One region of the Pseudomonas sp. Q12-87 genome, then DNA from elsewhere that is predicted to be linked to it. Evidence: predicted binding sites of a transcription regulator. Region 1 holds the regulator's gene; the other holds the start of a gene.
What was found. The regulator FliA, encoded in region 1, starts transcription of late flagellar genes. The targets are predictions, from matches to a motif close to CTAAAGTTTNNNNNNNNNNNGCCGNTAA.
Positions count from the first base shown of each region.

Region 1 (4,197 bases):
GCCCCGCGGGTTCCGAACATGGAACTCGAGGACGAGCTGCGCAAGACCCAGTCGCGCATCGCCAGCGCCCAGGCCGAATTGAGCCTGCGCAGCAGTGAAGGCGAGGCTGCCGGCACCAATCGTCAATTGTTCGCTGGCCAGCCGCTCACCGCCGGCCTGCCGCTGACCGCAGCTGAACCACTCATCGAACCGGCCCCGGCCGAACCGCGTCGCGCTGCACCGGCCCAGGCCGCGCCAGCCCGTGGTGTCGACCCGCGTGCCCTGGACTCGATGCGCTTCGAACTCAACAGCCTGCGTGAACTGATGGAAGTTCAATTGGGCTCCCTGGCCTGGAACCAGCTGCAAGGCAGCCGTCCGGCCCAGGCCAACCTGTGGCGTCGCCTGCAACGCATCGGCCTGTCCGGCCCGTTGTCCCGGGACCTGCTGGCGCTGATCAACGGCATCGAAGAGCCTCGCCAGGCCTGGCGCATGTTGCTGGCGCACCTGGCACGCATGATTGCCACACCGGAAGTCGAGCCGCTGGAAGAGGGCGGTGTGATTGCCATGGTCGGTCCTGCCGGCATGGGCAAGACCACCACCTTGGCCAAGCTCGCCGCCCGTTATGTTCTCAAGTACGGCGCCCAGAGCATCGCCCTGGTGAGCATGGACAGTTTCCGCATCGGTGCCCAGGAGCAACTCAAGACCCTGGGCCGGATCCTCAATGTGTCGGTGACCCATGTGGATCCGGGCCAATCCCTGGCCCAGGCGCTGGAGCCATTGCTGCGCAAGCGCGTCGTGCTGATCGATACCGCCGGCCTGCAAGCCAGCGATCCGGCCCTGCGCATGCAGCTTGAAAGCCTGGCCGGGCGTGGTATCAAGTCGAAAAATTATCTCGTGTTGGCAACCACCAGCCAGAAACAGGTTCTAACCGCCGCATACCACAGCTACAAGCGCTGCGGGCTGGCCGGCTGCATCCTGACTAAGCTGGATGAAACGGCAAGCCTGGGCGAGGTGTTGAGCCTGGCGATCGGCCATGAACTGCCGGTGGCTTACCTGACCGACGGGCCGCGGATCCCGGATGATTTGCATCTGCCGCGCCGTCATCAACTGGTCAGCCGTGCCGTGAGTGTGCAAATGCAGGAAGAACCCAGCGAAGAAGCCATGGCTGACATGTTCGCTGATATCTACCACAGCCCGACCAAGCAGGTCGGCTGAGGTAATCATGAATATTTTTTGTACCTACATCGATGGTCTGCCATGCATTGTTCCGTATGTGAACGCGCAGCCAGTAATGTGGCCTCCGTCTAAGTAAGACAAGGTAAAGAACGAACATGGGCAGCATGCATCCCGTACAGGTGATCGCGGTGACCGGCGGCAAAGGTGGCGTCGGGAAGACTAACGTGTCAGTGAACTTGTCCCTGGCTCTGGCAGAGCTTGGCCGACGGGTCATGCTGCTGGACGCCGACCTGGGCCTGGCGAACGTCGACGTGCTGCTGGGGCTCACACCCAAGCGCACCCTGGCGGACGTCATCGAAGGCCGTTGCGAACTTCGCGATGTGCTCTTGCAAGGGCCCGGCGGGATTCGCATCGTGCCGGCAGCCTCCGGCACCCAGAGCATGGTTCACCTGACCCCGGCCCAGCACGCGGGCCTGATCCAGGCCTTCAGCGACATCGGGGACAACCTCGATGTGCTGGTGATCGACACCGCAGCCGGCATCGGCGACTCGGTCGTCAGTTTCGTCCGCGCCGCCCAGGAGGTATTGCTGGTGGTCTGCGACGAGCCGACGTCCATCACCGACGCCTATGCCCTGATCAAGTTATTGAACCGCGACTACGGCATGAACCGCTTCCGTGTCCTGGCCAACATGGCCCAGAGCCCTCAGGAAGGACGCAACCTGTTCGCCAAGTTGACAAAGGTCACGGATCGCTTCCTGGACGTCGCCCTACAATACGTCGGCGCCGTGCCTTACGACGAAAGCGTACGTAAGGCTGTCCAGAAGCAACGTGCCGTCTATGAAGCCTTTCCACGTTCCAAATGCGCGCTGGCGTTCAAGGCAATCGCCCAGAAGGTCGATACCTGGCCACTGCCGGCCAACCCACGCGGGCATCTGGAATTTTTCGTCGAGCGTCTCGTGCAACAAACAGCAGGGCCCGTGTTATGACAGCCAGCGGTTACAACCATCTCTACAAGAAATCGGCACGGGACGCCCAATACGAACTGATCGAGCGTTACGCGCCCCTGGTCAAGCGCATCGCCTATCACTTGCTGGCCCGGTTGCCGGCCAGTGTCCAGGTCGAGGACTTGATCCAGGCGGGCATGATCGGTTTGCTTGAAGTGTCGAACAAATATGACGCGAGCAAGGGTGCCAGTTTCGAGACCTATGCCGGTATCCGCATTCGCGGCGCAATGCTCGATGAAGTCCGCAAGGGTGATTGGGCACCGCGTTCGGTGCATCGCAATACCCGCATGGTCAGTGATGCCATTCGTGCAATTGAAGCTAAAACCGGGCGTGACGCTAAAGATCACGAGGTTGCGGCCGAACTCCAGTTAAGTCTCGATGATTATTACGGGATTTTGAACGATACCTTGGGCAGTCGCCTGTTCAGTTTCGACGACCTGTTGCAGGACGGCGAACACGAAGGACTGCACGAGGACGGCGCGAGTGCTCACATGGAGCCGTCGCGTGACCTGGAAGATGAGCGTTTCCAGAGCGCGCTGGCGGATGCGATTGCCAATTTGCCGGAGCGTGAGCGACTGGTCTTGGCGCTGTACTACGACGAAGAGCTGAACCTCAAGGAAATCGGTGAAGTCCTGGGGGTCAGCGAATCGCGGGTCAGCCAGTTACACAGCCAGTGCGCGGCCCGTTTGCGGGGGCGTTTGGGGGAGTGGCGAGCGCGCTGACAGGCAGTGTGGAGACATGGCAAGACAGGTATGGCGTGCGCCGTACCAGTCGTCATTCGTTGTGCTCCGTACCGTTGTCGAGTGTTGTGCCGGATTGATTGAAATGGCGCGTTCAGGTGCTGGACGCGTTTAAGACTGCTTGGAGGTCGAATTGGACAAGAACATGAAAATCCTCATCGTTGATGACTTCTCAACGATGCGGCGGATCATTAAGAACCTGTTGCGTGACCTTGGGTTCACCAACACGGTCGAGGCCGACGATGGCACTACTGCCATCCCGGTCCTCAACAGCGGGAGCATCGACTTTCTGGTGACTGACTGGAACATGCCCGGCATGACCGGTATCGACTTGCTGCGCCACGTGCGCGCCGATGAAAAACTCAAGCACCTCCCGGTGCTGATGGTCACCGCCGAAGCCAAGCGCGAGCAGATCATCGAAGCGGCCCAGGCCGGTGTGAACGGCTACGTGGTCAAACCCTTCACGGCCCAGGCGTTGAAAGAGAAGATCGAAAAAATCTTTGAACGCATCGGTTAACGGCGCCACGGGGGAGCTATGGATAACGAATCTTCAATGGGCGATTTCGAATCGACCCTGAAAAAACATGCCCGCGAACTGGTCGACAGCCTTGAAAAGGGCCGCTTCGGTGATGCGGTTCAAATGATTCATGAGCTCAACCAGACCCGCGATCGTGGTCTGTACCAGGAAGTCGGCAAGCTCACCCGTGAACTGCACAGTGCGATCGTCAATTTCCAGATCGACCCGCACATGCCGCAGGCCGAGGAAGTCTCGCAGATCACTGACGCCACCGAGCGCCTGGGTTATGTGGTCAAGCTCACCGAGGCCGCGGCCAACCGCACCATGGACCTGGTGGAAAGCGCTACCCCGTTGGTCAATGGACTGAGCGAAGAAGCCCAGGCCCTGAGCACCGACTGGGGCCGCTTCATGCGCCGCGAAGTGGGTGCCGAGGAGTTTCGCGAACTGGCCCGTCGAGTCGACGGTTTCCTGACGCGCAGCAGCACCGAGAACCGTGCGGTGGCGAGCAACCTCAATGACATTCTGCTGGCCCAGGACTATCAGGACCTGACAGGCCAGGTAATCAAGCGTGTGACCCAACTGGTCACCGAAGTGGAAAGCAATCTGCTCAAACTGGTGTTGATGGCCAGCCAGGTCGACCGCTTTGCAGGCATCGAACACGACCGTGAAGCGATACTTGCTGAAAAAGATCCACAAAAACATCTCTCTCAGGGTGAAGGTCCGCAGATTCATGCCGATAAAAGAGAAGACGTTATGTCCGGTCAGGACGATGTGGACGATT
Region 1 is NZ_LHVI01000024.1:183,625-187,821, reverse strand. It holds gene flhF (flagellar biosynthesis protein FlhF) at 1-1,194, shown strand, start outside; gene fleN (flagellar synthesis regulator FleN) at 1,311-2,141, shown strand; gene fliA (RNA polymerase sigma factor FliA) at 2,138-2,881, shown strand; gene AD663_RS19175 (chemotaxis response regulator CheY) at 3,045-3,416, shown strand; gene AD663_RS19170 (protein phosphatase CheZ) at 3,435-4,197, shown strand, end outside.

Region 2 (4,197 bases), on a different contig from region 1:
TGCGCAATGCCGATGGCGCCAGCGTCGATTTGGCCCTGGAAGCGCGCCTGGGCATCGATGATTTCATCGTGCGCCGCGCCTGCGCGCTCGCAGGCCTGGGGTTTACCTTGTTGCCGAGCATGTATTGCGAGGAGGAACTGCGCGACGGCACACTGGTTGAGCTATTGCCCGGGTGGTCGTTGCCAGACGGCTGGCTCCAGGCGGTCTATCCCCACCGACGCGGCATGCTGCCGGCGGTGCGTGCGTGGATCGACCATCTGGTGGAAGCTTTCGAAAAATGCGGAGAAAGATTGATATGAGCTTGAGCGAAGAGGATGTCGCACGATTCTGCCTGGGCTTGCCGGGCGCCAGGGAAGACTACAAATGGGGCGGCGTCAGGGTGTTCTCCATCGCGGGGAACAAGATGTTTGCCCTTCAGGGGTTGCGGGGCGACTCGTTGGCGTTCAAGGTCGACAAGGATCTGTTTCTTGGACACTGCGACCGGCCGGGCATCCATCCGGCACCGTACCTGGCACGGGCCCAGTGGGTAATCATGCAAGTCCCCTACCCGTTGGGCGCCGAAGAACTGCGTGGCTTGCTGCAACGCTCCCACCAATTGGTGGTCAGCAAATTGCCCAAGCGCACGCAGGTTGGCCTGCTGCTCCAGTGAGGTTCAGAACAACGCCAGCAGATGGCCGCCGAGGAACAGCTGGTCAATCCAGAACACCTGGTGCAGCAGGACGATGAACCAGAACACCATTTGAAACGACACCTTGCGGGTCTTGTGACGAAACACCTGCTGGGCCAGCAAGGCGCCAGGCCAACCGCCCGCCAGCTCCACGGCGTGCAGCACGTTCTCCGGGGTGCGCCAGGCGTCGGCGCGGGCCTTGCGTTTGTCATTCCAATACAACACGAACGCCACCACGCTGACGCTGCCATAGGCCACCAGTGGCACCCAGGACGCCTCCTTGAGCCCGAGAACCAAGGAGCCGAACAGCGGCAACGCACACAACAGCGCAAACACCGTCAGCTTGACCCGCAGGTTCTGCACCGCACCGCTGGCATTGCGCACAACGGGCTTGCGGATGGCCGGATCACTCATGGCTTGGCGGCGGTCCAGTCCACCCAACCGAACTGCCACGTGGCCAGGATCAGCAGGCCAAAGGCGATTCGATACCAGGCAAATACGGCATAGCTGTGGCTGGCGATGAAGCGCAGCAGGGCCTTGACCGCAATCATGGCGAAAATGAACGCGGTGACGAAGCCGATGGCGAACACCGGGAAGTCCGCCGGGACGAACAGTTCGCGGTATTTATAGCCCGAATAGACGGCCGCACCGACCATGGTCGGCATCGCCAGGAAGAACGAGAACTCGGTCGCGGTCTTGCGCGACAAGCCGAACAACAGCCCGCCGATGATGGTCGCGCCCGAACGGGAAGTGCCGGGGATCATCGCAATGCATTGGGCCAGGCCGACCTTCAAGGCGTCCTTCCAGGTGATCTGGTCGACGGTTTCGGCGTGCACTTGGTGCTGACGCTTCTCGGCCCAGAGCATTACAAAACCGCCTATCACCAGCGCTGCAGCCACGGTGATCGGGTTGAACAGGTAGTGATGAATCCAGTCGGCGAGCAGCACGCCCAATACCACGGCGGGCAGGAAGGCGATCAGCAGGTTGGCGGTGAACCGACGAGCGCTGGGCTGGGTTGGCAAGCCCAGCACCACGCCGAAGATCTTGCGTCGAAACTCCCAGACCACCGCGAGGATCGCGCCGAGCTGGATGATGATGTTGAACGCCATCGAACGCTCGCCGCCAAATTCGAGCAAGTCAGCGACAACAATCTGGTGCCCCGTGCTGGAAATCGGCAGGAACTCCGTCAAGCCTTCCACTACGCCAAGAATCAGTGCCGAAAAGGCAGTCCACAAATCCATTCATCCCCCAAAAAAGACCCTGCTGGTGCGGGTCTCATCAATATTCAAGTGTCATGCAGGTGCCCGCAGGCGTGCACGATAACGGCGATCATCGAAAAAAAACCAATGAAACATCCGGATCGGCTCAGGTTTTACGCTGCGGGGCCGAAATCCTAACAGACAAGCCCTGATAACGCTGCCGCGTTATGACCCAGGTCAATCACGCGTACCCGGCGGGCGCTAAAGTGCCGCCGTCGTTATGACAAGAATAAGAAACCGGAGTGACAGCGTATGAATAGCTTGCGCAGTGTGTCGATCAGCCGACGCTTGTGGCTCATCCTGGTCGTCGCCATCGTGATGTTGGTGACGCTGGGTGCACTGATGCTGAAACAGATCCATAGCGATCTTTACCAAGCCAAGGTGCAGAAAACCCAGCATGTGGTGCAGACCGCCAGTGGCGTGCTGAGCTATTACTACGGTTTGGAAACGGCGGGCACCCTGACCCGCGATGCCGCGCAGAAACAGGCGCTCAATGCCGTGCGGGGCCTGCGCTATAACCAGACTGATTATTTCTGGATCAACGACCTCACGCCGGTCATGGTCATGCACCCGACCAACCCGAAACTCGAAGGCCAGAACCTCTCGGCGATCCGCGACCCGAACGGCTTTGCGCTGTTCAACGAGATGGTCACCATCGCCAAGTCCAAGGGCGCCGGCATGGTGAACTACCTCTGGCCGAAACCAGGCGCCGAGGCACCGGTGGGCAAGACTTCCTACGTGCAATTGTTCGAACCGTGGGGCTGGGTCATCGGCTCGGGCGTTTATGTGGATGACGTTCAAGCCGAATTCCAGTCCCAAGTGGTCAAGGCCTCGTTGATCGGGCTGGTGATTACCCTGCTCATGGCCCTGCTGCTGACACTGATCGTGCGCAGCATCGTTCGCCCCTTGCAGGAAACGGTCAACGCCATGGCCAACATCGCCAGCGGCGAAAGCGACCTGACCCGTACCCTCGACACCCATGGCCAGGACGAAGTCACCCAGCTGGCCCGGCATTTCAACGCCTTTACCGCCAAGCTGCGGCAAGTGGTGAGCCAGTTGCAGGCCTCGGCCAGCGCCTTGGGGCAGTCTTCCAGCGAGCTGGGCAACGATGCCGCCCAGGCCCAGGAACGCAGCCAGCAACAATCGCAACAGATGGAATTGGTGGCCACCGCAATCAACGAGGTGACTTATGGCGTGCAGGATGTGGCCAAGAACGCCGAGCACGCCGCCAGCGAGATGCGCGACGCCGAGTCCCAGGCCCAGCAAGGCCAGGTCAACATCGACGGCAGCTTGCAGCAGATCGACCGACTGTCCCAGACCATCGATCAGGCGGTGGAAGTGATCCGCACCCTGGCGAGCGAAAGCACGCAGATTGGCAGCGTGCTGGAAGTGATTCGCTCCATTGCCGAGCAAACCAACCTGCTGGCCCTCAACGCCGCGATCGAAGCCGCCCGCGCCGGGGAACAAGGCCGGGGCTTCGCCGTGGTGGCCGATGAGGTGCGCCTGCTGGCCCAGCGCACGCAAAAGTCCACCGCCGAAATCCAGGCGATGATCGAACGCTTGCAGAATCATTCGGAAGCCGCGGTGAAAGTCATCAGCGACAGCAGCCGGGCCTCGCAACTGACCATCGAACAGGCCGGTCTGGCAGGTGCCAGCCTCAATGCAATCGGCCAGGCCCTGCGCAACCTCAACAGCCTGAACGCATCCATCGCCAGCGCCACCTTGCAACAGGCTCACGTGGTGGAAGACATCAACCAGAACGTCACCCAAGCGGCGGGCCTGTCCCACAGCACCGCCATCGCGGCCGAACAGTCCAGCCTGGCGAGCACACGCCTCAAGGCACTGAGCGAAGAGCTGAACGGGTTGCTCAAGCAGTTCCGGGTCTGACGGGCCAATGTTCACTTAAGACTGTTGTGATTCATTGTGGCGAGGGAGCTTGATCCCGCTTGAGTGCGAAGCGCTCACAAAAAAGGGGCCGCTACGCAGCCCAGCGGGAGCAAGCTCCCTCGCCACGGGGCACATTCAGCATTGAGGTTGGAGCTGCCCACGCCATAACGTTTACAATCCCCGCCCTCTCCGACTTCCCCAAGGAACCGCCATGTCCGGGCTTGAACTGTTTGCCGCAGCCCTCGGCGTGATCGCTGTCTGGCTGACCGTCAAGCAGAACCCCTGGTGCTGGCCGATCGGCCTGGTCATGGTGCTGCTGTACAGCTGGATTTTCTTCGAAGTGAAGCTGTACTCGGACATGCTGTTGCAGGTGATCTATGCCGT
Region 2 is NZ_LHVI01000019.1:57,062-61,258, reverse strand. It holds gene AD663_RS12260 (LysR substrate-binding domain-containing protein) at 1-299, shown strand, start outside; gene AD663_RS12255 (MmcQ/YjbR family DNA-binding protein) at 296-649, shown strand; gene AD663_RS12250 (DUF1294 domain-containing protein) at 653-1,081, opposite strand; gene AD663_RS12245 (undecaprenyl-diphosphate phosphatase) at 1,078-1,908, opposite strand; gene AD663_RS12240 (methyl-accepting chemotaxis protein) at 2,179-3,813, shown strand; gene pnuC (nicotinamide riboside transporter PnuC) at 4,025-4,197, shown strand, end outside.
Region 2: a site for FliA is predicted at 2,032-2,059, ahead of AD663_RS12240 (methyl-accepting chemotaxis protein). Genes of this name have one in related genera too.